DNA from 4 places in the Peribacillus sp. SRI_006 genome. Region 3 is predicted to be linked to each of the others. Evidence: riboswitches for the same ligand, from Rfam matches in the RefSeq annotation. Region 3 holds a riboswitch; each other region holds the start of a gene.
What was found. A riboswitch is a leader RNA that binds a small molecule or an ion and turns the genes downstream of it on or off. The one in region 3 is predicted to bind S-adenosylmethionine.
Positions count from the first base shown of each region.

Region 1: linked by a shared signal. The riboswitch ahead of AC2YHV_RS20455 (YezD family protein) and the one ahead of mtnW (2,3-diketo-5-methylthiopentyl-1-phosphate enolase) in region 3 are both predicted to bind S-adenosylmethionine.
Region 2: linked by a shared signal. The riboswitch ahead of AC2YHV_RS04770 (sugar ABC transporter substrate-binding protein) and the one ahead of mtnW (2,3-diketo-5-methylthiopentyl-1-phosphate enolase) in region 3 are both predicted to bind S-adenosylmethionine.
Region 4: linked by a shared signal. The riboswitch ahead of AC2YHV_RS10450 (methionine ABC transporter ATP-binding protein) and the one ahead of mtnW (2,3-diketo-5-methylthiopentyl-1-phosphate enolase) in region 3 are both predicted to bind S-adenosylmethionine.

Region 1 covers NZ_JBYCZT010000014.1:127,316-134,796, forward strand. The annotation lists gene pdxR (MocR-like pyridoxine biosynthesis transcription factor PdxR) at 1-1,012, opposite strand, end outside; gene pdxS (pyridoxal 5'-phosphate synthase lyase subunit PdxS) at 1,148-2,035, shown strand; gene pdxT (pyridoxal 5'-phosphate synthase glutaminase subunit PdxT) at 2,037-2,636, shown strand; partial or broken gene AC2YHV_RS20440 (SDR family NAD(P)-dependent oxidoreductase) at 2,781-3,414, shown strand; gene AC2YHV_RS20445 (TetR/AcrR family transcriptional regulator) at 3,699-4,286, shown strand; gene ssuE (NADPH-dependent FMN reductase) at 4,474-5,007, shown strand; SAM riboswitch class I at 5,287-5,395, shown strand; gene AC2YHV_RS20455 (YezD family protein) at 5,552-5,695, shown strand; gene AC2YHV_RS20460 (phosphoadenylyl-sulfate reductase) at 5,865-6,581, shown strand; gene sat (sulfate adenylyltransferase) at 6,634-7,481, shown strand, end outside.
Region 2 covers NZ_JBYCZT010000003.1:99,341-106,821, reverse strand. The annotation lists gene AC2YHV_RS04790 (NAD(P)H-dependent oxidoreductase) at 1-423, shown strand, start outside; gene AC2YHV_RS04785 (winged helix-turn-helix transcriptional regulator) at 488-853, opposite strand; gene AC2YHV_RS04780 (ABC transporter permease) at 1,146-2,150, opposite strand; gene AC2YHV_RS04775 (sugar ABC transporter ATP-binding protein) at 2,152-3,654, opposite strand; gene AC2YHV_RS04770 (sugar ABC transporter substrate-binding protein) at 3,711-4,823, opposite strand; SAM riboswitch class I at 4,939-5,044, opposite strand; gene AC2YHV_RS04765 (GTPase domain-containing protein) at 5,139-7,481, opposite strand, start outside.
Region 3 covers NZ_JBYCZT010000009.1:215,378-222,858, forward strand. The annotation lists gene AC2YHV_RS15070 (hypothetical protein) at 59-301, shown strand; partial or broken gene AC2YHV_RS15075 (DUF2188 domain-containing protein) at 359-505, opposite strand; gene AC2YHV_RS15080 (CobW family GTP-binding protein) at 572-1,498, opposite strand; gene AC2YHV_RS15085 (cupin domain-containing protein) at 1,927-2,460, opposite strand; gene AC2YHV_RS15090 (methylthioribulose 1-phosphate dehydratase) at 2,485-3,114, opposite strand; gene AC2YHV_RS15095 (2-hydroxy-3-keto-5-methylthiopentenyl-1-phosphate phosphatase) at 3,111-3,770, opposite strand; gene mtnW (2,3-diketo-5-methylthiopentyl-1-phosphate enolase) at 3,777-5,009, opposite strand; SAM riboswitch class I at 5,118-5,271, opposite strand; gene AC2YHV_RS15105 (pyridoxal phosphate-dependent aminotransferase) at 5,390-6,562, opposite strand; gene AC2YHV_RS15110 (carbon-nitrogen family hydrolase) at 6,662-7,444, shown strand.
Region 4 covers NZ_JBYCZT010000006.1:150,543-158,023, reverse strand. The annotation lists gene AC2YHV_RS10480 (acyl-CoA dehydrogenase family protein) at 1-586, shown strand, start outside; gene AC2YHV_RS10475 (arsenate reductase family protein) at 728-1,084, shown strand; gene gcvH (glycine cleavage system protein GcvH) at 1,180-1,563, shown strand; gene AC2YHV_RS10465 (toprim domain-containing protein) at 1,659-2,024, shown strand; gene AC2YHV_RS10460 (thioredoxin family protein) at 2,028-2,336, shown strand; SAM riboswitch class I at 2,482-2,589, shown strand; gene AC2YHV_RS10455 (O-acetylhomoserine aminocarboxypropyltransferase/cysteine synthase family protein) at 2,689-3,999, shown strand; SAM riboswitch class I at 4,117-4,229, shown strand; gene AC2YHV_RS10450 (methionine ABC transporter ATP-binding protein) at 4,383-5,417, shown strand; gene AC2YHV_RS10445 (methionine ABC transporter permease) at 5,410-6,078, shown strand; gene AC2YHV_RS10440 (MetQ/NlpA family ABC transporter substrate-binding protein) at 6,094-6,930, shown strand.

The DNA.
Region 1 (7,481 bases), on a different contig from region 3:
GGTAAAAAGACAATTCCTGTTGATGCATTTGTAACAATGGAGCGGGAAGAACCATATAACTGATCCGAATTGATGGCATCAATGATTTTGAAAATGACCCTAAATATATCACCTTATCACCAGCATCCATACTTTGTAAGGAAGGAATTGTTTTTCCACTATAACGAAATTCACTATCATAATCGTCTTCGATAATATAACGGTTTGCTGCCCCTTGAGCCCAGTTCAACAATCGCGTCCGTCTGTTAACGGATAGGATTGTCCCATTGGGGAAGTGATGTGAGGGAGTGACATACACAACGTCGATGTTTGAATCTTCAATTTGGTTCACCTTTACGCCTTCTTCATCAATTTGCAGTGGATGGACTTCATTTGGGTAGCTGCGTAAAATCCGATGAATCAAGTGATACCCGGGATCTTCAACACCATAGATGGCATTTTTATCGAATAGAAGGACAAGCTGCTGCAATAAAATTTCCATTCCTGCACCAATGATGATCTGTTCTGGGACACATTGAACACCACGTGCATGATACAAATAATGGGCAATTTCACATCGTAATTCATATTCCCCTTGAGAATCCCCAAGTAAAAGAAGATCTTGATGTGATTCATCGATTTTGCTTTTCATGTATTTTCTCCATTTTTCAAATGGGAAATGTTCCGTGTCAATTTGGCTGGGATGAAAATGATATAGCAATTCCCCTTGTTTATGATTGATTTGTTCCACTGATACTTGGTTAGTTTGTGTATACTCTAAATCCTCGAAAGTTTGAATATAGTACCCTTTTCTTGGTATGACTTCAACGTATCCTTCAGCAGTCAATTGTTCATATGCAGTCTCCACGGTATTTTGACTTATTTGAAGGAACTCTGCCAATTTCCTCTTGGAAGGTAGTTTTGTGCCGTAAAGAAGACGGCCTTCAATGATTTCTTTTTTAATATATGAATATAATTGTTCGTACAAAGGTACTTCACTTAACCGATTTAAATCGCAAGAAAGCATATTCATTTTGTTGCCACCTTTTTGATAAATTTTTACTGACCTCATTAAACTTATTAAAACTGACACTTTCAATGTGGTCAACTCTTTTTTATACTAAGCCTAACAAATCTAAAAAATGAAAATATTAGGGGGAAGAAAAAAATGGAAAAATTATTAGGAACTGACACAGTAAAAAGAGGAATGGCACAAATGCAAAAGGGTGGCGTAATCATGGACGTCATTAACGCAGAACAAGCAAAAATCGCAGAAGCATCTGGTGCGGTCGCTGTAATGGCATTGGAAAGGGTACCTTCCGACATCCGTGCGGCTGGCGGCGTAGCAAGAATGGCAGATCCGCGAATTGTCGAGGAAGTAATGAATGCAGTCTCAATCCCGGTCATGGCTAAAGCAAGGATTGGCCATATCGTTGAATCAAGAGTCCTGGAATCCATGGGAGTGGATTATATCGATGAAAGTGAAGTGCTGACTCCTGCAGATGAAGAATACCATATTCTAAAAAGTGATTTCACAGTACCTTTCGTTTGTGGCTGCCGTGATTTAGGCGAAGCTGCGCGCCGTATTGGTGAAGGAGCATCCATGCTTCGTACAAAAGGAGAACCAGGAACAGGTAATATTGTGGAAGCTGTGCGTCATATGAGAAAGGTACAGTCACAAATTCGCAAAGTTAGCATCATGAGTGATGATGAATTAATGACAGAGGCAAAAAATCTTGGAGCCCCATTTGAAATTTTAAGAGAAATCAAACGCACAGGTAAATTGCCTGTAGTTAACTTTGCAGCGGGCGGAATTGCCACTCCAGCAGATGCTGCATTGATGATGGAATTGGGAGCAGATGGCGTTTTCGTTGGGTCTGGTATTTTTAAATCTGAAACTCCAGAAAAATTCGCATCCGCAATCGTTCAAGCGACTACATATTTCACCGATTATGAATTGATTGGCAAGTTGTCAAAAGAATTGGGCAGTGCAATGAAGGGCATTGATATTTCCAAACTAGCTCCGGCAGAACGGATGCAGGAACGTGGATGGTAATATGATAACGATCGGTGTTTTGGGATTACAGGGAGCGGTTGAAGAACACTTGAACCAAATCAAAGCTGCCGGCGAACAAGCGATTATAGTAAAAAAACCGGAACAGTTGCGGGAAATCGATGGCTTGATCATTCCAGGCGGAGAAAGCACGACGATGAGGAAGCTAATGGATCGTTATGGATTTATGGAACCGATCAAAACTTTCTTCGAAGATAAAAAACCAATTTTCGGTACATGTGCTGGGATGGTATTGGCGGCAAATGAATTGACTGGCGATGAGGTGGCCTATCTCGGACTAATGGACATTTCCGTGAAAAGGAACGGATTTGGACGTCAACGGGAAAGTTTCGAGGCTGACCTATCCATCAAAGGAATGGAAGCCCCATATAAGGCAGTATTCATCCGGGCGCCATTTGCTGATGAAGTTGGAGAAGGTGTAGAAGTATTGGCTGTTTATGAAGAGAATGTAGTGGCTGCGAGACAAGACCATGTCCTCGTAAGTGCATTTCATCCAGAATTGACAGGTGATGATCGCTTCCTTCAACTTTTCATTGAAATGGTGAAGACATCCGTAAGTAAGGCCGAATTGAAAACCTGCTAAACAAATGAAGCTGTCCTATTAATAGGACAGCTTTACTTTTGAAAGCTCAAAACTCTATAAAAATACATATTGCTTGAATTTACTATTCTTTACTTTTATAATAAAAAGTAAGTGTTTACTTACTTATTTGGAAGGGGAATGTATATGACAGCAAGAGTTGCAGTTATCACAGGGGGAGCAAGCGGTTTATGCCGAGCCACATGCCTGAAATTTGCAGCAAAAGGGGACAAGGTTTGTTGCGGATTTTAATGAAGAAATGGGTCGGGAAACCGTTGATCAGATAACAGCTAATGGTGGAGTGGCGATTTATGTTAAAACGGATGTTTCTAAGTAGGAAGATGTTGAATCGTTAATCAATAAAGCAGTGGAAACATACGGAAGGCTCGATATCATGTTTAATAATGCCGGCATTGGTGCGGACGGTATGATCCTAGACCAAGATATGGAAGGTTACTACAAAACGATTGGGGTGAACCAGTACGGAGTGGCCATTGGAATCATGGCAGCAGGACGGAAAATGAAGGAACTGGGTAACAAGGGAGTCATTATAAATACCGCTTCCGTGTTTGGCTACTTAGCTTCCCATGGGACTTTTGCCTATCAGGCGACTAAAGGCGCTGTAAGAATGATGACACAGACAGCAGCTTTGGAATTGGGTGCTCATGGCATACGTGTTGTGGGCATTGCGCCGGGCGGGGTCGGCACTCCTATCATACAAGGTTATCCGCTTCCTCTAACGATAATAGATAGACGGCATTTGCAATGGCTTCTGGCTTAATCAATTCACCGCGCATTTGACTTGCATTCAATTTATCGATGATTCCCATGTCTTTATGCGATCAATGGAAGTGTAGTCATGGTCGATGATGGCTATGCATCTTTTAAGTGATTTTCATAAATAGAAAACATCGTCCCAACCAGATGATGTTTTCTATTTATGATATATGGGAATATTGAATTCTAATAGATCAAAGGTAATATTGACCGATTGATACCAGCGATATATCATGGGAAATAGATGGGTGAAACCGGTCTTATCTTTATAAAAGAAGGTTGATATTTTTGAAAAAAGGGCAGCAAACCAAAGAACGAATCATAAATGTAGCCCGGACTCTTTTTGCCACTAAAGGTTTTGACATGACAAGAACGAATGAAATTGCCTCTGCATGCAATGTTTCCGAAGCTACTATTTACAAATACTTTGACAGCAAAAAAGATTTGCTTTTGGCTACAATTACCCCTAATGAAAAAGAGGAATCTGAAGATGGGACTAGCCATCTATCCACGGATGATCTAGTGGAGAATCATGTTACTACCATGATAAAAAAAATTCTTGAAAATAAAGAACAGTTTTCGATATTATTTAGGGAAACACAATTCGATCAAGATATTTCAAAGCAATATGTAGATCAGATTTTCAAGCCAAATGCCAGGCATATTGAAATACAGAAGAGAATAGATAGCGGAGAGATACAATATATCTCTGATATTATTTTATTTAATGTAGGAATCATTTCTTTCACATTGGCTTTATCTACACATTATGAGATCCATCAACAAAAAAAGGAGCCATATTTTACTTCTGAACGAATTAAGAGCATTGCTCAACTTTTGGTATATGGTATTCATGGGAAACAAAATCATACATAATGAAACGGTCATATTTAAGGGCATGAGCATCAAGCCGTAAATATGACCGTTTCTTTTTTCATTAAGAGTAGAAGTCCAGAGTGTAAGATTTGACTTATATTTTTCAGACAATTACGATAAATGTATACTTCACGAAATGCTTTAAGAAAATTATATCTGGAAATCTTGTAACATTGGAGGGTATCAAATGAGCGATATCGTAATTTTATCAGGAAGTCCGGCTATTCCATCAAGAACGGACATTTCACTAAAACATATTCAATCATTAGTCGAAAATGCAGGATTTACTACAGCTTATTTCTCGATTACGGATTTCTCAGCAGATGATTTATTCCAAGGGAAATATAATAGCGAGGATATCTCAAAGCTTTCAGAGCGAATTCAAGCAGCCAGAGGAGTCATTATAGGTTCACCGGTTTATAAGGCTTCTTATACAGGTGTATTGAAAGCATTGATTGATTTGCTGCCAGAAGGTGCTCTTAAGGGTAAGCCGGTGTTGCCAATCATGATTGGTGGAAGTAACAGGCATCTATTGGCGATTGACTATGCGCTTAAACCATTAATTTCAATATTAAAAGGCGAGCCGCTGCAGGGGATTTATTTTGTTGATAAGGAAATAGATAAACAGAATCCAGAAAATCCGATCAATGATTTGCATTTAATTGATCGCGTCCAGAGTCAGGTTCAAGAATTTGTAGAAGCGATACAGTTAAGAAATTAATGACTTCAATAAATTAATTCCTTCTATAAAAAGACTGGAACCTTAGAAATTTTTTTAGAATAACACGCGTCAATAATAGGCCTATTAATGAAAATAGACTCATTTTTTTGGAGATTTTATCTAAAAAGACGAGTCTATTTTCGTATTTATATGAACATAAAATCATAAATTGAATAGTGTGTATAAAAATAACAGTTCATCCATAATATTAAACCAAGTTATTTTATAAGAAAACTCCATTGACAAGGATTAAATATATGTTAATATTTAAAATAATAAAACTTATCCAGAGCGACGGAGGGAATTGGCCCTTTGAAGTCCGGCAACCTGCATGATGGATGCAAGGTGCTAACTCCAACAAAATGTTGATCATTTTGGAAGATAAGGTAAAGATATTTACCTTGCGATCTTTCCATCATGGAAAGATTTTTGTTTTTTGTGAAAATTTTAGGCAGACCATAACAATGTAAGGTTGTATGGAATTATATAAATCTAAAAAATTTAAAATAAAATATTCGCGGGTTTTCTTAAAGGAGGAACTGGTTTGAATAAAGAGAATCAGCTTGAAGAAATTTTTGAACGACTTCAAGAAATGCTTAATTCAATGAAATATGGATCCATTACACTTATTGTCCAGGATGGTAAAATCATTCAAATGGAGAGAAATGAAAAACTAAGAATTAAATAAGGTATCTGCTGACTAGAAAAACTAGAGGCGGGTTTAACTGATATAAAGAGAGTATTGGTTAGATTCGTCTCTTTTTCCTAGATTCAAATAACCCGGGGAAGATTACAACGGGAATTGATCAACAGTTACTCTAACCTGATACAGCAAGTTTTTAGAGGGGGCTACAAAGTTGGCTGCATTAATAAACTATGAAAATTTCAATACAGGGGACTTCCCTGTATTTCCTCAAGACACTGAGACAAAAGGTGCTTTGGAAGTACTGCAATGGGCGAATGACCATTATGGAGACAAACTGATTTATGCTTGCAGTTTTGGTATTGAAGGCATCGTGCTTACGGATTTATTGGCGAAGGTCAATCCTTCGGCAAAAATAGTTTTCCTAGATACAGATGTTCATTTTGAGGAAACTTACCAATTGATCGAGGAAGTGAAGAAGCGATATCCGAAGCTTTTGATCGAAATGAAGAAACCTGACTTGACGCTTGAGGAACAAGCGGCGGAATATGGCGATGAATTATGGCTTAGTGATTCCAATAAGTGCTGTAACATCCGTAAAATTGTTCCGCTTACAGATGTGCTTTCATCGGCAACAGCCTGGCTTTCGGGACTGCGGAGGGAGCAATCCGAAACAAGAGCTAAGACCGAGTATATCAATAAGGATAATAAGTTCAAATCAGTTAAAATATGCCCGCTCATACATTGGACATGGAAAGATGTTTGGCGCTATGCCCACAAAAATGGACTTCCATATAATGTCCTGCATGATAATGGATATCCGAGTATTGGATGTAAAACGTGTACTGCACCTGCCTTCAATGCAGATGATTTACGCTCAGGCCGTTGGCAAGGGGCTCAAAAAACGGAATGCGGATTGCATTTATCTTAAATAAATAGAAATTATAGGCATAAATAAATAGAAACCATAGGGGGAAATTAGCATGACAATCAGTTTACCGCACGGAGGAACATTAATCGATCTTTGGGAACCAAAATATGATTTTAGTAAAATAACGAAGTCAATCGAAATCGATGAAATTGCTTTAAGCGATCTTGAATTGATAGGGACGGGTGCCTACAGCCCGATTAAAGGATTCTTTACAAAAAGTGACTATGAGACAGTGGTAAAGGATATGAGGCTAAGCAGCGGACATGTATGGAGCATCCCGATTACGCTGCCTTTGACCGAAGAAACTGCAGGAAGCCTTACTATAGGTGAAGAAGTAACATTAACCCATGATGGTGAAACATACGGGGTTCTCTCCGTTTCTGATATTTACACTCCAGATAAGCAATTGGAAGCGACATTGGTATATCAAACAGCTGATGAGAAGCATCCTGGAGTAAAAAACTTATATAACCGCGGGGATGTATATGTCGGCGGGGAAATAAAGTTGATCAAGAGAATAGAGCGTCCGCTATTTCAAGCTCATTATTTGGACCCAGTCGAGACAAGGAAGGCTTTCGCTGAAAAAGGATGGGAAACGGTTGTCGGTTTCCAAACGAGGAACCCTGTTCACCGTGCACATGAATATATTCAAAAGACAGCATTGGAGATCGTCGACGGTTTATTCTTAAATCCTCTCGTCGGTGCCACTAAATCAGATGACATTCCGGCAGATGTAAGAATGGAAAGCTATAAAGTTCTGCTTGACAAATATTATCCGAAGGATCGCGTCTCCCTTGCAGTTTTCCCTGCTGCCATGCGTTATGCAGGACCTAGAGAAGCCATTTTCCATGCGATGGTCCGTAAAAATTATGGTTGCACCCATTTTATCGTCGGACGTGA
Region 2 (7,481 bases), on a different contig from region 3:
TTGTATAAGGTTTACCCTGACGGAAACATGAATGCGGAAAAAGAACAGCAATTAATCGAATCGCATAGTAATCTTGTTTTACAGTTCCCTTTTTATTGGTTTAATTGTCCGCCTCTCCTAAAAAGATGGCTTGACGATGTTTTTACTTATGGTTGGGCTTATGGTTCAAATGGAGGCGATAAATTAAAGAATCGCAAAGCGGCTTTAGCTGTATCTGCCGGAATTAACGAAGAGGATTATAGTGAAGAAGGAAGATATCGCTATACACTTGAACATTTATTATCTCCCTTTGAAACTACCTTCCTATACTGCAATGCAGATTATCGTTCATTCTTTGCGTTTTATGGTGCTGAAAATGAGCCAGCCGTGAGCGAATTGGAAAAAAGCGCACAAGATTATTTGAATTTTGTCGATAACCTATAATAGGCAGTTCATTAAAAAAGTATTTCCTTGTCAGGGAAATACTTCTTTTGATTTATCAAAATAGCTACACCTCCGGCTGTTTAGTATCCTGAGCTGGCAAACTGTTTTTCTCTCCCCACTCGCACATCATATTTAACAATGGGATGAGAGATAGACCACGATCAGATAATGAATATTCTACTTTTGGAGGTATTTGGGGAAATTCCTTGCGTATGATAAGGCCGTCTGCCTCCAACTCTTTTAACATGATGCTTAGCGTTTTAAAGGAAATGGTACCGATACTTCGCTTCAGTTGATTATGGCGCATGACCTTATTTTCAGACAGCCAATACATTATGATCATTTTATATTTGCCGCCTATCAAGGACAGCGTATATCCAAAGCCAGTTTCATTCGGTTTCACACCTGCCGGAACACAGGTTTCGCGCATAAATTTACACTCTCCTTTAGATAAGTATATGATATGAATGTTCATACTTTACAATAGATCATTATCAATCTTATTAAAAGGTAAATAAGGTTCCTATAAAAATTACAATTGCGGTCAATCTTTATACTCCGACAATGAGGGTTCAAAAAGTGCTCCTGCCACCATTTTAGCGTAAGTAAAATGATGATGATCTCCTTAACCCATCCCTTTTTAAAAAGGAAAAATCCTGTTGCATTACAACAGGATTTTTTCATATTTTTGGATTTCTGTAGAGTAACGTAACGAATTCTTTTTAATGTTTTTGCTTATAATAGGTTACCGCGAGCGCAAGGGCCAGCACAGTTCCTTTGACGATATCCATCGCATAATACGGAACGGACATCATGATGAGTCCATTTTGAAGGATTCCGATCAGGACTGCACCGATGAAGGTTCCAAAGGCATTAGGTTTTCCCGCTCCCAAAACGGAGGAACCAATGAAGGCTGCCGCGACGGCATCCATTAAATAGGGTGACCCTGAATTGATTTCCGATGTCATGACCCTTGATGCAAGGACAATCCCCCCGATTGCAGCAAATAGAGCCGAAAGCAGATAGGCAAGGATTTTGTATTTATTAACCGATATCCCGGAAAGTCTCGCCGCTTCCTTATTTCCCCCAATAATGTACATATAACGACCGTGCTTCGTATAAGTCAAAAAGATATGGGTCGCTATCACAATGACGGCCATGATCAGGATTATCCACGGTACCTGGCCAATTTTGGCGAAAAACGGGCTGATCAGTCCTGTTGCGAATGTCCCGTCGGGCATGACCATATTTTGCGAAACCGTGGCCCCTTTTGTATAGGTAAGGGCAATTCCCTGAATAATGAACATGGTAGCCAATGTCATCAGCATGTCGGGAATTCTCAATTTAACAATCATGAATGAATTCAAAGCCCCTACGAAAAGCGAGGCACCGACCGCAGCTAATATGGCGATGAATGTATCCTGTGAAAACCAGACAAACATCGAGATGACGATGGCATTGGCCAATGATGCGACGGAGCCGACGGAAAGGTCGAAGCCATCCACGGTCAGTGATATTGTAATGCCGATCGCAATGATGGTCACGATTGAAATGGAACGCAGGATGTTTATCAGGTTAGACGTTTGGATGAAAGATGGATTGGATACGGCGAAAATTCCAATCAGAATGATAATCGTCAATATTGTGCCGTATTTATAGAAAAAGTCGAATAGTTCCACCTTTTTCTTCGCTTTCGCTGTCTGTGTAACAGGAATGGGTATGCTCATCCTATTTACCTCCTGTTGAATAGAATAGTAGTTCTTCTTCATTCGTTTTGCTTGTTTCTAATTCGATGACAGTGCTCCCGTCATATAACACATAGGTCCGGTTGGTAATGCCAATGATTTCGGTAAGCTCGGAGGATGCATAAATGATCGCTTTTCCATTCCTTGCAAGCTTTGCAATCAATTCGAATATATCCTTCTTGGCTCCGACATCGACCCCTTTCGTTGGTTCATCGAATATGTATACATCCGCATCTGCCATAAGCCATTTTCCAATCGCAACTTTTTGCTGGTTACCACCGGATAGGTTTTCGACCTTCACTTCCCCTGAAGGTGTTTTAATGCCGAGACTTGCGATCATTTCCTTCGCCTTTTCCTTTTCCGCCTTACGATCGACGACACTGAATGTTTTGCAGAATTTGCCGAGACTGGCTGCAGTCAAGTTTGCCGAGACTGATTCCTGTACAAGGACCCCTTCTTTCCTGCGTTCCTCAGGTACAAGTGCCAGCCCGCTTTTTACTGCTTCATGCGGTGATTTCAGAGAAAGCTTTCGACCATTCAGTATGACTTCACCCGCTGTGATGGACGTATGACCGAAAAGGGTTTTACACAGCTCCGTTTTCCCAGCCCCGACCAGCCCAGCCAAACCGATTATCTCTCCTGCTTTAATATTCAGACTGACATTCTTAACTTTCTCGGCATCTGACAATCCGTTCACTTCCAGAATTACGTCTCCAATCGAAGCATTCACTTCAGGAAACTGTTCATCCATGGTTTTCCCGAGCATGTTCTCTACCACTTCGGTACGGGTTATGTCCTCGATTTTTCGACAAGTGACACGCTCCCCATTCCTCATGATCGTAATTTCCTCACAGATTTCAAAAATCTCAGGCAGACGATGTGAAATGAAAATGATTGCCACGCCTTTTTGCTTTAACTCATTTACAATTCGAAAAAGTTCTGTCGTCTCCGTATGACTTAACGGAGCAGTTGGCTCGTCGAGAATCAGGAATTTGCATTCTGTCGAAACGGCTCTTGCTATCAGGACCATCTGTTTTTCAGCCAAGGTCAGGTCTCTAACCAACTTTTTCGAAGGGACATGAATTTTCATATCTTCAAGAATAGAAGTGGCTTTGTTGTGCAGTTCTTTCCAATGTACCCTTTGTTTTTTTCCCATGTTTTGGACCATATCATTCAACATTACATTTTCCCCAACTGTTAAATAAGGGATGAGGGCGGTATCCACTTCCTGATGAACTATTTGAATGCCCTGTTCCTGAGCAGCTTTTGGCGAGCGGATATCCCGCTTCATCCCATCAATAAAAATGTCACCTGAATAATGAACATGGGCTCCCGATAAAACTTTCATTAACGTCGATTTCCCTGCTCCGTTTGCACCGACCAATGCGTGGGCTGTTCCTGATTGTACGGAAAAATCAACATCACTTAGCGCCTTCACCCCCGGAAATTCAATCGAAATCATCTTCATTTCTAGTTGCTTGCCCATGTCCATTCCCCCTTATAGAACAGACACTCCCTTCGCTGGAAAGAGAGTGTCTCTTTTTATTTTTTATAATGATCTTTCAAAACCTTCATCCAATCTTCTTCAAATTCCGTCGATACACCCCAGCCATCGACAATATCAGACAGGTTTGCCATGTTTACCGCTTCTTTTGAAGCTTGGATTTGCTTTTGCGAAATGAGTGATGCCTCCAAATCATATGTTTGCGGTGTTTCTTCACCCGCTAATTTTTTAGCCAATATCCTCATATTCACTGCACCGATCAACTTGGGATCGACTGCTGCCGTGTAGGACCAAGAGCTATCAGCCGATTGGATTTCCTGGAGATCTGCATTCGAAACATCAATTCCATATATCTTCACTTCATCGCGGCCCGCTTCTTTAATCGCCCGGGCTGCACCGATGGCAAAGGCATCCCATGTTGCGAAAATGGCATCCAATTTGCCTTTAGGGTATTTATTCAGCATTGCGGCTACAGCATTTTGTGTCTGAACCGAAGTATCAGCGGATGCCACTCCGAATCTTTCGACTTCTTTAATCCCTGGATTTTCTTTTAGTTTTTCCTGATAGACTGCATTTCTTCTTACCATTGGAGGAAAACCATCCACCCAAAGATATGCAATTGCCGCTTCACCTTTCTGTTCTTTTATCAGTTTATCGAAAGCCAATGTTGCCAGCGCTTCATCATCTTGTGAAGTTAATGTCACGCCCTCTATTTTAGATAGATCGCTTATTGAATCGAATGTGACAACGCTTTTACCTGCATCAACCAACTTCTGAACGTCATTTACAGTTGCGGCATCATCACCATGTGAAATGATATAGCCGTCGTAATCTTCCTCCAAAGCCTGTGCTATCGCATCATGGAATTTAGCCGTATCACCATTGGCTGTGTACGTATCGACCTGAAACCCCAGTGCTTCTCCTTCTTCTTTCGCCCCCGCCAGGTATTGGGCAGTATGATCATCACCGCCAATTTTACGGATCACTTTGATTTTGGCTCCATCGCCATCAGCAAATCTCTCCGGGACATTTTCAAATGATACTTTTTCTTCTTTCTTCGATTCTGTGGAACTCTGCCCTGCAGAGCAACCCGTTAAAAGCAAAGCCGAAGCGATGGCAGAAATGAATATCCCTTTAATAGACCTTCTCATCTTGTTCCCCTCCATGTTTTCTAATTAGTCTTATCAGTTAAGTCGGTGTAAATCCCAAAATAAAAACCTCTCTAATATAGAGAGGTTTAATCGGCTGTTTTGCAGACTTGTCCCTCTCTTATCTGTCAAAACATTTCTGTTTTGCAGGATTTAGCACCAATTCCTAATGGAACGGTTGCTGGGCATCTTAGGGCCAGTCCCTCCGCCACTCTTGATAAGAGATATATTGTGTTACGTTTTCGTAATTATCACTTTATAGGGATATAGTCGTAAAGTCAATAGATTTTTGAATATTTGAAATTTTTCCTGTTATTTTTATTTTCTTTGGAGCTGGGCTAGACGCTTTTTCTCGATTTTTTCAAGCCTCTCCAACTGCCTTAATTTCACTTCGAACAACGTGATCGGATCACGGTAAACCTCAGGATTTTCTTTCATATGCTCCAATGCAGCCTGGTAGTCTTTTATTTCAGTCTGCGTCTGCTCTATCGTTTTTTGAAGTAAGGCAAATGAACTGCGATAGAAAAGTGAGATGTCCCGATCCAATGATTTTTCAAACAATCCAAATTGGGTTAGGAAACGTTCCGTGATCATTTCAGCAACATCCAGGTAATCTTCACTTTCCAGGTATTTCTTGTAACGATTGTACATATTGGCCTTATTTTGCGGTATCGCCCCAAATAGCTTACCTGCTCCTTTAAGCAGTAATTGTGATGGAGTCCTGCGCAAAAGGATATTGACGTTTTCGATGCGGATACTGCTTGTCATCCGGTCGGCATCACGGCGCCAGTCATCCAATACCCTGAAGTCACCTGCCAGTGTAATCCGTTCTTCTTTGTATAATTCATTGAATCCGGCACTCATCTCATCCATGAACTGCTGGCTTTGTGAGAACTCCATTTGGGAACTGGCAATCCAGTCTTGAAGAGAACGGTAATATTGAGGCATGATCTTGTCAGAAATGAAGTTTTGAATCCGCTCATTCATTTCCTGGTTTAACTGTACATGGACCTGACTGAAATCACTGCTTTCCGTTAACGATTTAGAGCAATCCCTCAGTAATTCAGGAATTTTTGAATAAAGCTGACTTTTCACTTCGTCCTTAAGCGAACGATACGACCTTATGATATTTTCACTTTTTTCTTTTTCCAGATCAGCCAGTTGATTGACCGCTCCATTCAGTTTGACTTCCATCTGCTCATTCCAAGAGATGGAATGCTCGCATTTCCGCTCATTGGCTGTCCGTTTTTCTAATAGATAAGATAAAGTTTTACGAATGAATGCCAGGATTTTTTCAGATCTTCTTTCCTTCCAATTATCATCTTGATAATTCGATTGAAGGAAGGCTGAAAGATCCTTCAATTGCTGCCTGCTGTCATAATGTTTGGAGAAAGCGAACACCTTCGCATTCGGGAAATATGCATTCACTTTATCCCATGTTTCGTCCTCCATCCGGACTGCGACCTGATCACTGTATATCGTATCCATTTTATTTAATAGGAAATGGATCGGCAGTTTAGGTGCCATCATTTGAATTTCCAATAACAGATCCCTTTCGCTGCCGGTGAAAGGAGCCCGGGCGTCAAGAACGAACATCAGGCCATCACTGCCATGTAAATAGCCTTGGAAATCGGATTCCACGCTTTGTTCCCCATTGAACCCCGGTGTATCCAATAATCGCAAATGATTATTTCTTAGGTAGTCACTGATGATTGTCACATCGACTATAGTCCCGCGCTGACGGCGTGTTTCATCCAAATCAGTTAGCTCCTCGACAACTTTGCTATCTGTATCGGTAATTTCAAGGATTTCCAAATCATCCCCGTCTTTGACACTGACTAGGGAAGAATGGTCCTCAGCAGCAATGCTCTCTCCAACGATTGACTGAATAAAGGATGTCTTGCCATTTCCTGTACTTCCTGCAAGAAGGAGATTGAAATTGCTGGTATCTTTAAGCCCCTCCACCATCCATTTAAGCTTATTTCCAACCCTTAAATCATTATCTTCAGCCCACTGGATAATGGAATTGAACAGTTTCTCTCCCGCTTCCAGTCCGCCTCCCAATTTAGGCGATTTCGAAAGCAGGCTCTCCGCATCCTGAATGACCAGCGCATTAATCGTATCCGGAAAGATTTCATTCCAGGACAACGTGGATGCCGCCGCAAACAGCGAAAGCTCCCCGTCTGCGATTTTGAGCCAGTTTTCCAGCAACCTTGGCACGACAGGACTTAATTCTTTGATTAGATGCGTTCCTTCTAACAAACCTGCATATGCATCCCTGTAATAGACGGAAAGCTCATCCCATACATCCGCATGGTTCAATTCGATGGTATCTATCAAATTATTAATCACTCTTAACCATTCGAAATAAGCATCCGTATATTTATAATTTTTCCAAAGGGCAACCGTCATTTTCTCGAAACGTTCCTGGTCGAGTGTGTATAGCGAACCAAGGACAGTTGAGAAATAATCCGGCTCCATCGATTGGGCAACACCCTGCTGGATATACGTTTTCAGCACATCGAACCAGCCCATTGACTCTGTACGGATACTTTCATTCGCCGCTAATACCACCGCACTGTTCCAATCCTTTTGTTCTTCAAAAAAGGCGCGTGCAATTTCAGTGACATTCGGGTAGTCTGGTTGAAACTCGACTGCTTC
Region 3 (7,481 bases):
AGACTATCTTAATAATAAGATATCATGCTTTTTAAAATCCAAAAAAGGAGTGAGTACAATGTCTCAAGTATACCGCTGTCCGAATTGCCGGACAAATAAATCTCGCTTCAATCTCATTCAGCAAGTAGCAACACCCATTAAAAAGGATCCCCAATCCGGTGAGATTGTTGAACAATATTCGAACGACTCCCTTCTGCCATTCCATCTAGCATATAATGGTCCTGAAGTTCGGGTTCAGTGCGCTGCCTGCGGATTGATAGAAGACGAAAAGACATTTGCCGCCTTTGGAATGCAACAATAAAAATGGTCAGACCCCTATGTGGGTCTGACCATTTTCTTAATCATTTCCTACTGACATCTTAGCCCGGTCTATGGCAATTGGAATGGCTTTTCCATCCTCATATCCTTCATCCAATAAAGCATTCGCGATTTCTATAGCCTTTTCCCTGACATCTTTATCTAGATTCTTCATCGAATTTGGGTAATCGTTCTTATTCCATGGCACTGATACCGCCTCCTTAATAAGAAAGTCTTCTTTTCATGTTTCCCTTCTTTAATGGGCGGTAAACGTTTATCGGGCCGCTTTCGCTTCCAAAGCTTTCAACTGACCGATCAACATTTCCTTATCCAACTTTTCCCCGATCATGACGATATTCAATGGCATTTTCATCATTTCATTCATGTACATCGGCATTCCGTAGGAGTATTGGAATAAATGCGGGTATTGTGAATGTGTAAAGGAAATATATCCTTTCATTCGATAGACCGTTTCCGGAAGGGCCCTAAGCCACTCTTCAAAGTCGGTTTGTGCCACAGCACCTTCAAATGTATGAACGATTGCAGTTAAGTGCAAATGGTCATGTACATCAAGCTTTTGATGTCCCTTATGCCTTTTTCTTTGCATTTGCTGCAATGATGCCAATGAAACGGCTGCATACTCCGTCAATAAACATACAGCATCCGTATTCAGCGGCTGTATCGTATATATTAGCTGTGCGGCCTCCATCTCACTTACCATATCCGCTTTATTCAATAAAATGAAATCGGCATGATGGATTTGCTCTGCAAGCAACTGTCGAAGCTGCGGAGACAGTTCCTCCCGATCGCGCCACCTTAATAAATCGACGACCGTGATGATCCCTTTATACTCCAGCTTTTTGGCGAAAATCGGCGACATTATGCCATCCAATACTTCAACTGGATGAGCTGCACCCGTCGTTTCAATATAAACCGCATCCAGTTCATTTTCGGTTAGTAACTCATGAAGCTGAACCTCCAGTTTATCTTGAATTGTGCAGCAAATGCACCCGTCAAACAACTCCTTCAGAGGCACTCCATCACCAATGAGTCCGCTGTCAACCGATACACTGCCGAGCTCATTTAAAAGCACTGCCACTTTTCTGCCCGCTTCACTTTCCTGTTTTAAAATATTTCGAAGAAGCGTCGTTTTCCCGCTGCCGAGAAAGCCGCCCAATATGTACACTTCGGTCGTTTTCATTCTTATCTGCTCCTATAATCCGGTTAAATTCGATTCCGTTAAATTTTATCATAACTAGCTTACTAAAGCACTTGCCGGATTCACATAAAAAAACCAGCCCGTAAGCTGGTTTTAGACTAGACATTTTCGAAGAAAAGCGAGTTCGACTGCAGTTTTTTATTTAAAAACATCCAGTCGATTTCAGAAATCCTCTCCCTTTCCGCCGACTGTCCCCCGAGCCTCCTCGGCGCAAGCGCCTGTGGGTTCTCGGCTAGCCAATTATTTGGCAGGAGTGTCGCAAATTTCTTCAATCCAAGGGGGATTACAGGAAAAAACCATTAAGGATAATCTGGTCTTGTTTTAAAATCATGGTTCGAGATGAGACCATTCCGACTTCCCTTTTTTCTACAAATAAAAACCAGCCCATAAGCTGGCTTTTCAACATTGATTCATGCTTGAACTTCGTCTTTTTCGTAAATCGGCACCCATCCTGCAGCTGTTACGAAAATCCGGACAGCAACAGTTTTCCTATCTTCCGCGAGCGTGAAATAATGTCTTGTTGATTCTGGTACACTAATAAGATCTCCTGGATTAAGCCGTACATCAAACCACTGTTTATCATTGCCTTCAATGGCAAAGATACTCGTTCCACCTGCTATGAAACGCACTTCATCATCTTCGTGATGGTGTTCCTGCTTAAAGTTTTCAAGCATTTGATCCAAGTTAGGATTTGCATCGGATAATGTGATGATATCATGGGCTTTATAGCCTCTTCTTTCAGAGATTTCCGCTATCTCTGATTGGAACGTTACAAGGATTTCCTCCTTGTCAGCATCTGTTAGATCGTATTTTTCTACAAGATGTGCAGGTAATTTAGAAATGTCCCATTGCTCATAAATTACCCCGTGTGTTTCTAAAAAACCTTTTACCTGTTCACCGTTTTCAATAACCTCGTTTGTTTCATGGAATCTGATCGTCGCCATCATTCATTCCTCCTCTATGAGTATTTATCTTATAGAACCTGCAAACGCCTTTTGTTGATTAAGTAACAGTTGATATTGAAATAAAAATTCGCAGGCTTCAAGTATTCTTTTTGCCTCGAATCCGCTTTTGCCCCAAACCGTAATGCCATGATTGCGTATCAGCACAGCGCCAGAGTCTTCTTCGACATGCGGCTTGAACTTATCGGATAGCAACGGTATGTCAGCGTGATTATATATGATTGGAATCCGAAGCTCCGAATCTTCATCCCACCGACCGGTCGCTTTAATGATTTCATGATTACGAAAGGAAACTTGGCCTTCATCTCCGTACAATTCCGAAATCACATTATTTTCAACTGTATGGACATGGAGTACACAGTTCGCATTGGTTTTTCGGTAAATGTCTGTATGAAGTAAAGTTTCGGCCGATGGTCTTAGGTTCGTATCTTCAACTGGTTTTCCTTTTAAATCCACCAGTAAAAAGTCCGTATCCGATTGCTTCCTTTTATCCTTACCGCTTGCGGTAATATAAAAGAAAGGGCTTTTGGGTTCGCGGATGGACAAATTCCCGCTTGTTCCCATAAACCAATCCCTTTCGGCCAGTTCAGCTTTAATATCTGCCAACTCCTGCCATTCTTTAGAATGAGTGTTCACGCTTTAACCACCTCCTGCTGCTTTATAATGTCAATTACATCAAAAAATGTTTCGAATCCTTGATGTGGAATTCCTTCCCTACCGCATTTTTCAAGCAATATGTCACGGGCTATGACAAAATCGGCCTGTTTTGCCGCTTCAAAATCCGTAACTGAATCTCCAATAACGAGTTTAAAATCTTCCGGACCCGCAATTTCCCTCATAATGGATGGCTTGCAGCAACCGCAATCATTATTACATTGCTCATCACAAGCATGTGGCCACTCAATATAAATCTTTTCCTTATCAAAAAATGCATGGTTGCAATAAACGGACTCTGTTGGCAAGATATCATTCAAAAGGGGTGAAATGAAAAAATCCATGCCCCCGCTTACAATATATAAAGGGATATTGGCTTGTTTCGTATACTCAACGAATTCATAAAACCCTGGTCGAATGCCGGCCGTTTTTCTTACATATTGGATGATGTCATCCTTCAAGCCACTATCAAGCAGGGAAAACATATCCCCAACTCCTGAAGATATACTGATTTTTTGCTGAAGGACACCGTCTTTCAACGCTTCCCATTCCGGAGGCGCAAATTTCTTCATAATTGAAATGATATTATCTGTGTTGGTGATCGTTCCGTCAAAATCACAAAAGATGATCGGTTTCATTATTTCTTATAGGCCTCCCCACAACACAAGAGCTTTTTTTAGGGTTTCTTCCTCAGCCGCCGCTTCAGAAAGTTCCTTTCCTGCCAGAACGGCTTCCACAGCAGAACGGAATGCCTTGGCACCGCCCTCTGCTCCGTCAGGGTGCCCGTGAATTCCGCCTCCGGCATTAATCACACTATCAAGCCCGAAATCCTTGATCAGGTCCGGAACCATGCCCGGATGAATGCCTGCAGAAGGAACAGGGAAGGCTTTTTTCCATGAAAGTTCATCTCTTGTCAGAGCTTCAGCAATCGCTAAGGTCTCCGTTTTTTCAAGTGCGACATTTCCATAAGGGGAAGGGAACAAGGATAAATCCGCACCTGATAATCTTACTAATTTACCAAGCAATAATGGATAGCCGATACCATAAAATGATGAAGATGCCAATGCCCCGCTATATGCGGGGTGCGCCATGATCGGCAGCTTTATACGATCATGTTCACTCAAGGCCTGCAATACATCCAAACCATATGTATGAACGTTGAACAATAAAGCATCTGCCCCTGCTTCAGCCGCTTGCTCTGCCTTATCCAATAATTCAAAAGTTTTCCCAGATAGATTGACAGCATATAAAGTACGGTGGCCAGTGGTTTCATAGACTTCATTCAATATTCTTTTTCCCGTTTTTATTCTATCGAAAAATGGAGTCAGTTCCTGGTCGAAGAGGATCTCATCATCCTTAACTAGGTCGACACCTCCCAATGCTTGTTGCTTCAGTTGATCATTATGAAATGTTAGGTCTCTTCCCAATACGCCTTTAAAGATGCTCATCACCAAGGGCCGGTTAAATACGCCCAGCTTTTCCCTTATGCCTTCAATGCCAAATTGCGGCCCGGGAAAAGCTTTTTGAATATCACCGACAAAATCCAAGTCTATAAGTTTTATTTCACCGTCCAATGAAAGTTTGCCGAAGACCGTCGTAAGGATTGCAGGTAAATCATTTGAGAAATTCCTTGCCGGATAGGCAATTTTAATCAGCGAACGGTATACTTTCCGATTAAAGTAGCTGTTTGCCCTCTCTTCTTCAGATAGGGGTGTCACCGATACGACGCGTCCCTTATGTTTTTCCAGTTGTTTCTGTACCAAATGCGGCAAGTCCGTCCATGTCCCGACAGTCAGACCCAAGGCAATGCTCTCTGCTTTTTTCTCATGATTTCCAATAAAGTCATGAATTAAATAAGTAGCGACTATCTCGCTCATCTGATCACTCCTATAACACGTTAGTATACTCTCGATGTCACTATTGGCCTGAGATGGTCTCAAAATGGCAAAAGCCCCTTCATAAAGAAGAGGCTTTAAAAAGCCATCTTCTTATCTCCCAGCCATCGGCTGCAAGAATTAGCACCGTGCCTTGTGGATTTCAAAAAAATCCGGCGGAAGGATTCCGCCCCATTTTACAATGGAATTACGGTCGGTTGCTGGGCTTCATCGGGCTAGTCCCTCCACCTGCTCAAAATAAGAAAACGCTGATATATAAGTTGCATCCAAGTATCGAAAGATTAAGAATTTATTTTGTATTCTGACAGGTAATTCCTACTTTGTCAATAAGTTTTAACTATTTAAAGGTGAACCTTATTGCACTAAAATAAGTTTAATGTCCGTATTCGTTCCACAGCCTCTTGCAGCCGTTCTTCCGAAGTCAGTAGCCCTACCCTGACATAACCTTCGCCAAATTCACCGAACCCATTCCCTGCGGCAACAGCTACATGGGCATGCGTTAATAAATAGTCCGCAAAACTCTCGGACGTAAAACCTCCAGGTACCTTGAGCCAGGCAAAAAACGATGCCGCTGGAGCTTTGACTTCCCATCCGATGGACCTCAATCCCTCAATGAAAACATTCCTTCGCCCCTCGTACATTTGCACTAACTGCTCTACACAGGTCTGTGAGTCAAGCAAAGCGCTTGCCGCAGCTTCTTGTATCGCCGGGAAGAGACTCACATAAAGATGGTCTTGTAAAAGTTCAAGAGCTTCTATTACACTCTTATTGCCCACTGCGAAGCCGACTCTCCACCCTGCCATATTGTATGTTTTCGATAGAGTGTATATTTCAACTCCTACATCCTTCGCTCCCTCCGCCTGGAGAAAGCTTATCGGTTTTTTTCCGTCGAATCCGATCGCCCCATAGGCGAAATCATGGACCACACAAATTGAATGTTCTTTTGCAAAGGAGACGGTTTCATCAAAGAAACTTTCAGTTGCAGAAGCGCCTGTGGGATTATTCGGATAATTCAAGAACATCATTTTGGCTTTATCAAGAACTTCTTTATGTATGTCATCGTATTTCGGAAGAAAATCATTTTCTTCTGTCAAGGGCATCAGTTCGGTCTTTGCCTGGGCTAAAACAACACCGGAAAGATAATCCGGATAGCCGGGATCTGGAACAAGGATTGTATCACCTGGATTCAATAAACACTGCGGAAGTTCGACAAGACCTGCCTTTCCCCCGAAGAGAATCGCCACTTCACTAGTCGGATCCAGCTTGACACCGTATTCCCGTTCATAAAAGACGGCAGCAGCATCTTTTAAATATTGATGTCCCCGGAATGGCGAATATTTATGATTAATCGTTTTTTCAGCGGCAGTTTGCAAACTTTTGACGATATGTTCCGGCGTCGGCTGATCAGGGTTTCCCTGGCCTAAATTAATGACATCATGTCCTTGCTCCGTGATTGCATTGACTTTTGCGACCAGTGAAGCAAAAAACTGCTTGGGCAGGTCCTGAAGCAGTCCGGATTTTTCGAATTGCACCATTTATACACCTTCTCTGAAATTTCTTGAAATTCTAGTCACAAATGATATATGTTTATCGTAGTCTTGTAAAGCATTTTTTACATGTAGGGGGGTTAAACGATGAAGTGGAAAATAGCTTGTATTCAAATGGATATAGCTTTCGGGCAACCAGATATCAATTTTCAGGTTGCAGAACAATGGTTGGAAAAAGCAGCTCGGTCCGAACCCGATATCGTCATATTACCAGAGCTTTGGACAACCGGATACGACTTGACCAGGCTGAATGAGATTGCTGATCAAGAGGCAGAAAAAACGATTGAATTTCTTAAAACACAGGCACAGAAACACCAGTTTCACATCATCGGCGGTTCCATTGCGAAAAAAACAAGCAAGGGAATCTATAACACCATGATCATCATCGATAAACACGGAAAGCTCATTAAAGAATATGATAAGCTTCACTTATTTCAATTAATGGATGAACATCATTTCCTGCAGCCAGGTGAAAAAGATGGTTTATTTACCCTTGATGAAAAAATATGTGCCGGGTTCGTTTGTTATGACATTCGTTTCCCAGAATGGCAGCGAGCCCATACCGTTCAAGGCGCGGAAGTTCTATTCGTTACGGCTGAATGGCCAAAGCCGAGACTCGATCACTGGAGAGCTTTATTGATAAGCCGTGCCATCGAGAACCAAGCCTATGTTGTAGCCGTTAATCGTACAGGTTCGGATATCAATAATATATTTGCGGGCCATTCCTTGATTATTGATCCATGGGGGAATATCATAAGTGAAGCCGGAGAAGGAAACGAACTATTGACAGGCAGCTTGGACTTCAACAAAGTTACGGAAGCACGTAACAAAATACCTGTATTCGAAGATCGCCGTCCTGACTTTTATTAATTTACCCATTGACAAACTATTTAAAAAGTTGATATTA
Region 4 (7,481 bases), on a different contig from region 3:
TAACCGAATCTTTGAAGGTACAAATGAAATCAATAGATTGCTTGTCCCGGGAACATTCCTGAAGAAAGCACTTAAAGGAGAATTGCCGCTACTTCAAAAAGCTCAGGGCCTGCAAGAGGAATTAATGATGATGATGCCGGAAGAACCTGGCGATGAGCCACTGGCACAAGAAAAAATGCTTGTTAGGAACGCTAAGAAAATCGGTATTCTGGCAGCTGGGCTTGCGGCACAGAAATATGGCAAAAATCTTGATCAAGAACAAGAAATCCTCTCCAACATTGCTGATATCGCATCCCTTGCCTATGCAGCTGAATCCGTGGTATTGCGTACGGAAAAAGCAATTGCAGCTACAGGTCTTGAGAAGAACAAACAAAAAGTGCTTTACACTGAAATCTTCGTTCAGGAAGCTTTCAATGAAATAGAACAGCATGCAAAGGAAACGTTAATTGCAGTGGAAACAGGCGATACTCTTCGCATCATGCTTTCATCGCTCCGTAAACTGACAAGACACACTCCGATCAATGTCATTGCGAAAAAACGCGAAGCATCCGTCAAAGTAATCGAAACGGAAAAATATGCTCTTTAAGCAATGAGTCAGAATCCGTAAAGGGAATGCCCGTAAAGGCATTCCCTTTATTTCCTTTGATGAAATCGCATTGGAAATTCAAAAGACATTTCGTTGTATTGCGTGGTAAAAACGGGTATTCTATTGATAGGTGGTGAAATGATGGGCTTAACATTATATTGGTACCCAAAATGCGGTACATGCCGTAATGCGAAGAAGTGGCTGGATAATCATGAACTGCAATATGAAGCGATCCATATAGCGGATAATCCCCCTTCGCGAACTGAAATAGAACAACTATATAAAAACAGCAATTTGGAGTTGAAGAAGTTTTTCAATACTAGCGGTCAAAAATATCGGGAGCTGGGCTTAAAGGATAAGCTGAAAGAAGCTTCTGAAGCAGAGATGCTTGATATATTGTCCACAGATGGAATGCTTCTGAAAAGGCCGATTGTTACGGATGGCACCAAAGTGACGGTAGGATTCAAAGAAGAGCAATTCGAACAGGTTTGGAACTGAAATTTCACAAAATATTTGGTTAATTCCTTACTTAAACAAACAATCTACCTTATAATGGAATAGATAAAATAAGATGTACATATGGAGGGTTAATTATGACAACAACACCAAAAGAACTTCGTTACACTAAAGAACATGAATGGGTCAAAACGGAAGATGGAACAGTGCGCATTGGAATTACGGCATTCGCACAGTCCGAGCTAGGGGACATCGTATTCGTTGAGCTTCCGGAAATCGGCGATGAATTGAAAGCGAACGAACCATTTGGAAGCGTTGAATCCGTTAAGACCGTTTCTGAGCTTTATGCACCTATCAGTGGCAAGGTTGTTGAAGTGAACGAAGATTTAAGTGACAACCCTGAATATGTAAATGAGTCCCCTTATGAAAAGGCATGGATGGTCGTGCTTGAACCATCTAATAGCAGTGATATTGAAAACTTGATGAGCGCTGAAGAGTATGAGAGTTTAATCAACGGTTAAAAAAGAAAGGAGAGGGGGGACTGAAAAGGCCTGCTCTCTTTTTCATTTGTACAGTGGGTGAGTTGCGCACATAATTCGTGAGATGGAGTGATGACATGGAGTGGGGCGAATTCGATAAAGTGATCATTGTAGAAGGCAGTTCCGATAAAAGAAAAGTTGCCTCCGTTTTAAATGAAGATGTGGAAATAAGATGTACGAATGGGACCATATCATTAACTAAGCTGGATGAATTAGTGGATGAATTGATGGACCGTGATGTTTATCTCCTTTTTGACGCAGATGAATCAGGAGAAAAGCTGCGGAAGCAGTTCCGAAGGGAAATGCCGGAAGCGAACCACCTGTATATTAATAAAATGTACAAAGAAGTGGAGAGCTCACCCGAACATCATATCGCAACTGTGCTCCTATCTGCCAATATGAATGTGAAAATGAAATTTTTAAGTCAAAGGGTGAACGACTAATTGATGCAAGAATGGAAAGAAGAAGAGTGTAAGCTTGCTGTTGAAAAAGGTGAAACCTTTTGCTTATATTTATATACACCTTTATGCGGAACCTGTCAGGTGGCCTCCAAGATGCTGACGATATCCTTGGAGCTTTTCCCCGAATTGAAGGCAGGCAAAATGAATATGAACTATATCCAAGCAATTGCCGAATCATATGAAATCGAAAGTGTTCCTTGCTTATTGCTTTTCAAAGAAGGGCAGCTGCACAAAAAAATATATGCCTTTCAATCCGTTCCTTATTTGTACGGATTGCTTAAGGAAATCAGTTAGGAAACCAATCAGAACCGCGGTTGGTTTTCTTTGTTGCTGACATTTGAATGAGGGCAGGAAATAAACAAAGAATATTCTAACAATTCATTGACTGATTTAATCTAAAATGCTATATTTTGAATTAAGTAATGGCAGAATTTAATAGTTCTTATCAAGAGTGGCGGAGGGACTGGCCCGACGAAGCCCGGCAACCGGTATAAATTTTTATATACGGTGCTAATTCCAGCAGAGTGTTGGCTCTGGTAGATGAGGTGTGTTCTTGAAACCTCTTCTTATTGAAGTGGTTTTTTTGTTTATAAAAAGCCAGATTTCATATAAATCCAACTAAATCCATAGAAAAAGGTGAAATTAAATGTCAGAGAAAAAGTTGCGTTTTGAAACATTGAGTGTTCATGGCGGTCTGCAAGCTGATGAAACAGGTGTCCGTGCCGTTCCTATCTACCAAAGCAATGCATACTTGTTCAAGGACACCGACCATGCAGCAAATTTATTTGGCCTGAAGGAGAATGGCTATATATATTCACGGCTTCATAATCCCACGGTCAGCGTTTTTGAGGAAAGAATGGCCTTATTGGAAGGCGGTATCGGCGGATTGGCAACGGCAAGCGGAATGGCTGCCATCTCACTTTCAATCCTGAATATTGCTGCTGCAGGGGATGAGATTGTTTCAGCCTCTACATTATATGGCGGTACGTATAACCTTTTCGAAAACACTCTTCCTAAATATGGGATCAAAGTGAAGTTCGTTTCTCCCGATGACCCTGAGAATTTCAAAAGGGCGATTACACCAAGAACTAAAGCCATTTTTGCTGAAACGATCGGAAATCCAAGTTTGAGGGTGCTCGATATTGAAGCGGTAGCGGAAATCGCCCACGAAGCCGGCATACCTTTAATCATTGATAATACCTTCGCGACACCGTATCTTTGCAGACCCATTGATTTTGGAGCGGATATTGTCATCCATTCCGCTACAAAATGGCTTCTTGGAAATGGAACGACGCTAGGCGGTGTCATCGTGGATGGAGGTAAATTCGATTGGAACTCGCCGAACTATCCTGGCTTCACGGAGCCTGACCCAAGTTACGACGGTCTGGTATACGCCGAGGCAGTTGGCCCTGCCGCATTCATAACGAAAGCCCGGGTCCAGTTACTACGTGATTTGGGCCCTGCGCTAAGTGCCCAAAGTGCATTCCAGTTCACGCTTGGACTTGAAACGCTGCATGTAAGGATGAAAGAGCATCTATCAAACACCAAGTCTGTCATCCAATATTTAAAAAACCATCCTGCCGTGACCTGGGTTTCACATCCTGGTGATGAGGATCATCCCGATAAAGCCCTTGCGGATAAATATTTGCCAAAGGGAGCTGGATCTGTCGTCACATTTGGGATTCAAGGTAATCGCGAAGCTGGGGCAAAACTTATCAATTCGGTGGAATTATGGTCCCATGTGGCGAATGTAGGGGATGCGAAGAGCTTGATCATCCACCCAGCAAGTACGACCCATCAACAATTGAATGAGGCGGGTCTTGCGAAAGCGGGTGTAAGTGCCGATCAAGTCCGTTTATCGATTGGGATTGAAAATGTAGACGACTTAATAGAAGATTTGGAGCAGGCAATTGAAAAGGCGACGAACATCGTCTCCTTGACTTCCAAAACGCTTTAAGCAAAGTTCCTGTTCATTCTTGTACTAGAAATAATATACATTGCGCTCCTTTTTTATCTATGATAAAATTTCTCCATACTAAAGAACTTAATGATGTACAAATATTCTATATATTAGCTCTTATCAAGAGAGGTGGAGGGATGTGCCCGATGAAACCCGGCAACCGACAAGGAGATTTCCTTGGAAAGGTGCCAATTCACACAAAGTTTAATCACTTTGGAAGATGAGAGGAAGGCCTGTTTCTTCACCTGCCTTTCTGCTCATGCAGAAAGGTTTTTTCTATTTTAATTGGGAAAACTTTTACATGATAGGAGAAACAGACTAATAATGTAGAGAAATCAACTAAGTTCATAGGTTTTATTGGATAAAAGAGGTGAGGGTTAATGATTACATTGACGAAAGTCAGTAAGCTGTTCCGAACAGGAAAAGGAAACAGTGAGACGATCAAGGCTGTAAATAATGTGAATGTTGAAATAAATAAAGGCGAGATTTTCGGGATCATCGGTTACAGTGGAGCGGGGAAAAGTACTTTGATCAGAATGCTCAATGGATTGGAAACACCGACAGAGGGATCCGTTGTGGTGGCTGAAAAGGAAATTTCAAAAATTAAAGGGGCTCAGCTCCGTAAGGCCCGTCAAGAAATCAGCATGATTTTCCAGCATTTCAATCTATTATGGTCAAGGACCGTTCAGGAGAATATATCTTTCCCGTTGGAAATTGCAGGTATTTCTAAACCTGAACGCACCAAGCGTGTGAACGAATTGATCAAGTTAGTCGGACTTGAAGGCAGGGAAAAGGCCTATCCTTCGCAATTAAGCGGAGGGCAAAAGCAAAGGGTGGGAATAGCCAGGGCTCTGGCAAATGACCCTAAAGTGCTGCTGTGTGATGAAGCGACTTCTGCTTTGGATCCGCAGACTACCGACTCCATACTCGAATTGCTTGTTGACATCAATCAGCGTTTGGGATTGACGATCGTCTTGATTACGCATGAAATGCATGTAATACGTAAAATCTGCCATCGCGTCGCCGTGATGGAAAGCGGGCAGGTTGTTGAACAGGGTCCTGTCCTGGATGTCTTCAAGAATCCTAAAGAACAAATGACGAAGCGTTTCGTGCAACAGGTAACGGAACCGGAAGAAACGAAAGAAACGATGGACCATTTGCTCGAACGCTATCCAGCAGGCAAAGTGATTCAATTGACCTTTGTAGGTGATCATGCAGAAAGCCCATTGATCACCAAGCTTGTACGTAACTTCGAGTTGGATGTCAATATCGTTCAAGGTAAGATATCCCAAACAAGAAGCGGTTCATATGGAACATTGTTTATCCATCTAGATGGCAAAGAGGATGAAATGCTCCGCGCAATCGAATTCATTAAAGCACAGCAGGTAGGCGTGGAGGTGATTACTCATGCTTGAAGAATTATTGCCGAATGTTGATTGGGAAGACATCATTGAAGCTACGAAAGAAACGCTTTACATGACAAGCGTCTCTGTAGTGGCAACCTTTTTTATAGGCATAATACTAGGATTGATCCTTTTCCTGACAGGGAAGGGTAATATGTGGCAAAACCGGGCTGTTAACGGAGTCATGAGTGCTGTCGTCAATATATTCCGTTCCATTCCATTTCTTATTTTGATCGTGCTGCTCATTCCTTTCACTAAAGCGCTTGTCGGTTCCATGATCGGTGAGAACGCTGCACTGCCGGCACTTATTATCGGTGCTGCCCCATTTTATGCGCGTATGGTTGAAATCGGCCTTCGTGAAATCGATAAAGGTGTAATTGAAGCCGCTAAATCGATGGGGGCAAAAACGAGCACGATCATTTGGAAGGTCCTTCTTCCAGAGTCGATGCCTGCCCTTATTTCCGGGATTACGGTAACATCGATTGCATTGGTTGGATATACCGCAATGGCCGGGGTCATCGGCGCTGGCGGGCTTGGTAACCTAGCCTATTTGGACGGCTATCAAAGAAATCAAAATGACGTTACGCTTGTAGCGACAATCGTTATTCTAATTATCGTCTTCATAATTCAAATTATTGGAGATGTGATTACATCTAAATTGGACAAAAGATAAAGGGAGATGAATAGGATGAAAAAGTTTTTAGGATTTGCATTAATCTTAGTGTTATCTATCGCTTTGGCTGCTTGTGGAAGTGAAAAGGATAAAAGCGGCAGCGATACGGATAAAGAATCGAAGAAAATAGTTGTAGGGGCATCCAATGTTCCTCATGCAGAAATCCTTGAGAAAGCTAAACCGCTTCTTAAAGAAAAAGGAATCGATTTGGAAATTGAAACGTTCCAGGACTATGTTTTACCGAATAAGGCGTTGAATGATAAGGAATTGGATGCTAACTACTTTCAACACATTCCATATTTAGAGGGGCAAATTAAAGAAAATGGATATGACTTCGTCAATGCTGGCGGAATCCATATCGAGCCGATTGCTCTATATTCACAAAAATATAAAAGCATTGATAAACTTCCGGAAGGCGCAACAATTATTATGAGCAGCTCTGTTGCTGATCATGGACGCGCTTTATCCCTTTTGGAAAAGAATGGCCTGATCACTTTGAAAGAAGGCATCGATAAAACGACGGCTACAACGAAAGACATCGTTGAAAATAAGAAAAACCTTAAATTCGATGCCGATTATGAAGCGGCCCTGCTTCCTAAAATTTATGAGAGCGGCGAAGGCGATGCAGTCTTGATCAACTCCAACTATGCAATTGACGCCGGTTTGAATCCGCTTAAAGATTCGATTGCGATTGAAGATTCCGAATCACCTTATGTGAATGTCATTGCCGTAAACAAAGGTGACGAAAATAAAGAAGCAATCAAAGCGCTTGTAGAAGTATTGCATTCTAAAAAAATTCAAGATTTCATTCTTAAAGAATACAAAGGTGCAGTTGTACCGGCGGATAAATAATTCGAGAATGGCGACCTGATTTAATTCAGGTCGCAGTTTAAAAAGGTTTCGGAATGGTCTCATTCCGAAACCTTTTTTTTATTGGATTTGAATCATAATAGGCCTCTATATTTGTTATTGAGTTTTCCGATGGGCAGGGATAACAACCAAAACGCTCATATTACTCATAGCCATGGTTGCGGAATCTGCGTCAACAGCTTCAGGTTTTATTCATGTATGCTTCAGCAGACAGTAACGGATTTGTGTTGGGACGATAGTAACACCCGGAAATACTCGATTAAGAGCCTCTGATTGAACAAATGATTAAAGCTGCCGAACTTAGAGAAGTGAAGCACATTATCACGGAAATCCTAACCGGCATTGAACGGAATATAGAAAGTAGGTGAAAGTGATTCTATCTGATTGTGTAGTCATAGTGGATTGGAGCGGGTGTACGAGACTCCTGCGGGAAAAGCGAGTCAAGGGGAGACACCGCAGGCGCAAAAGCGCCGAGGAGGCTTCCGGACCGCCCGCGGAAAGCGAGTGCCTGAAGTGGAAAGTAACGTTCAAAT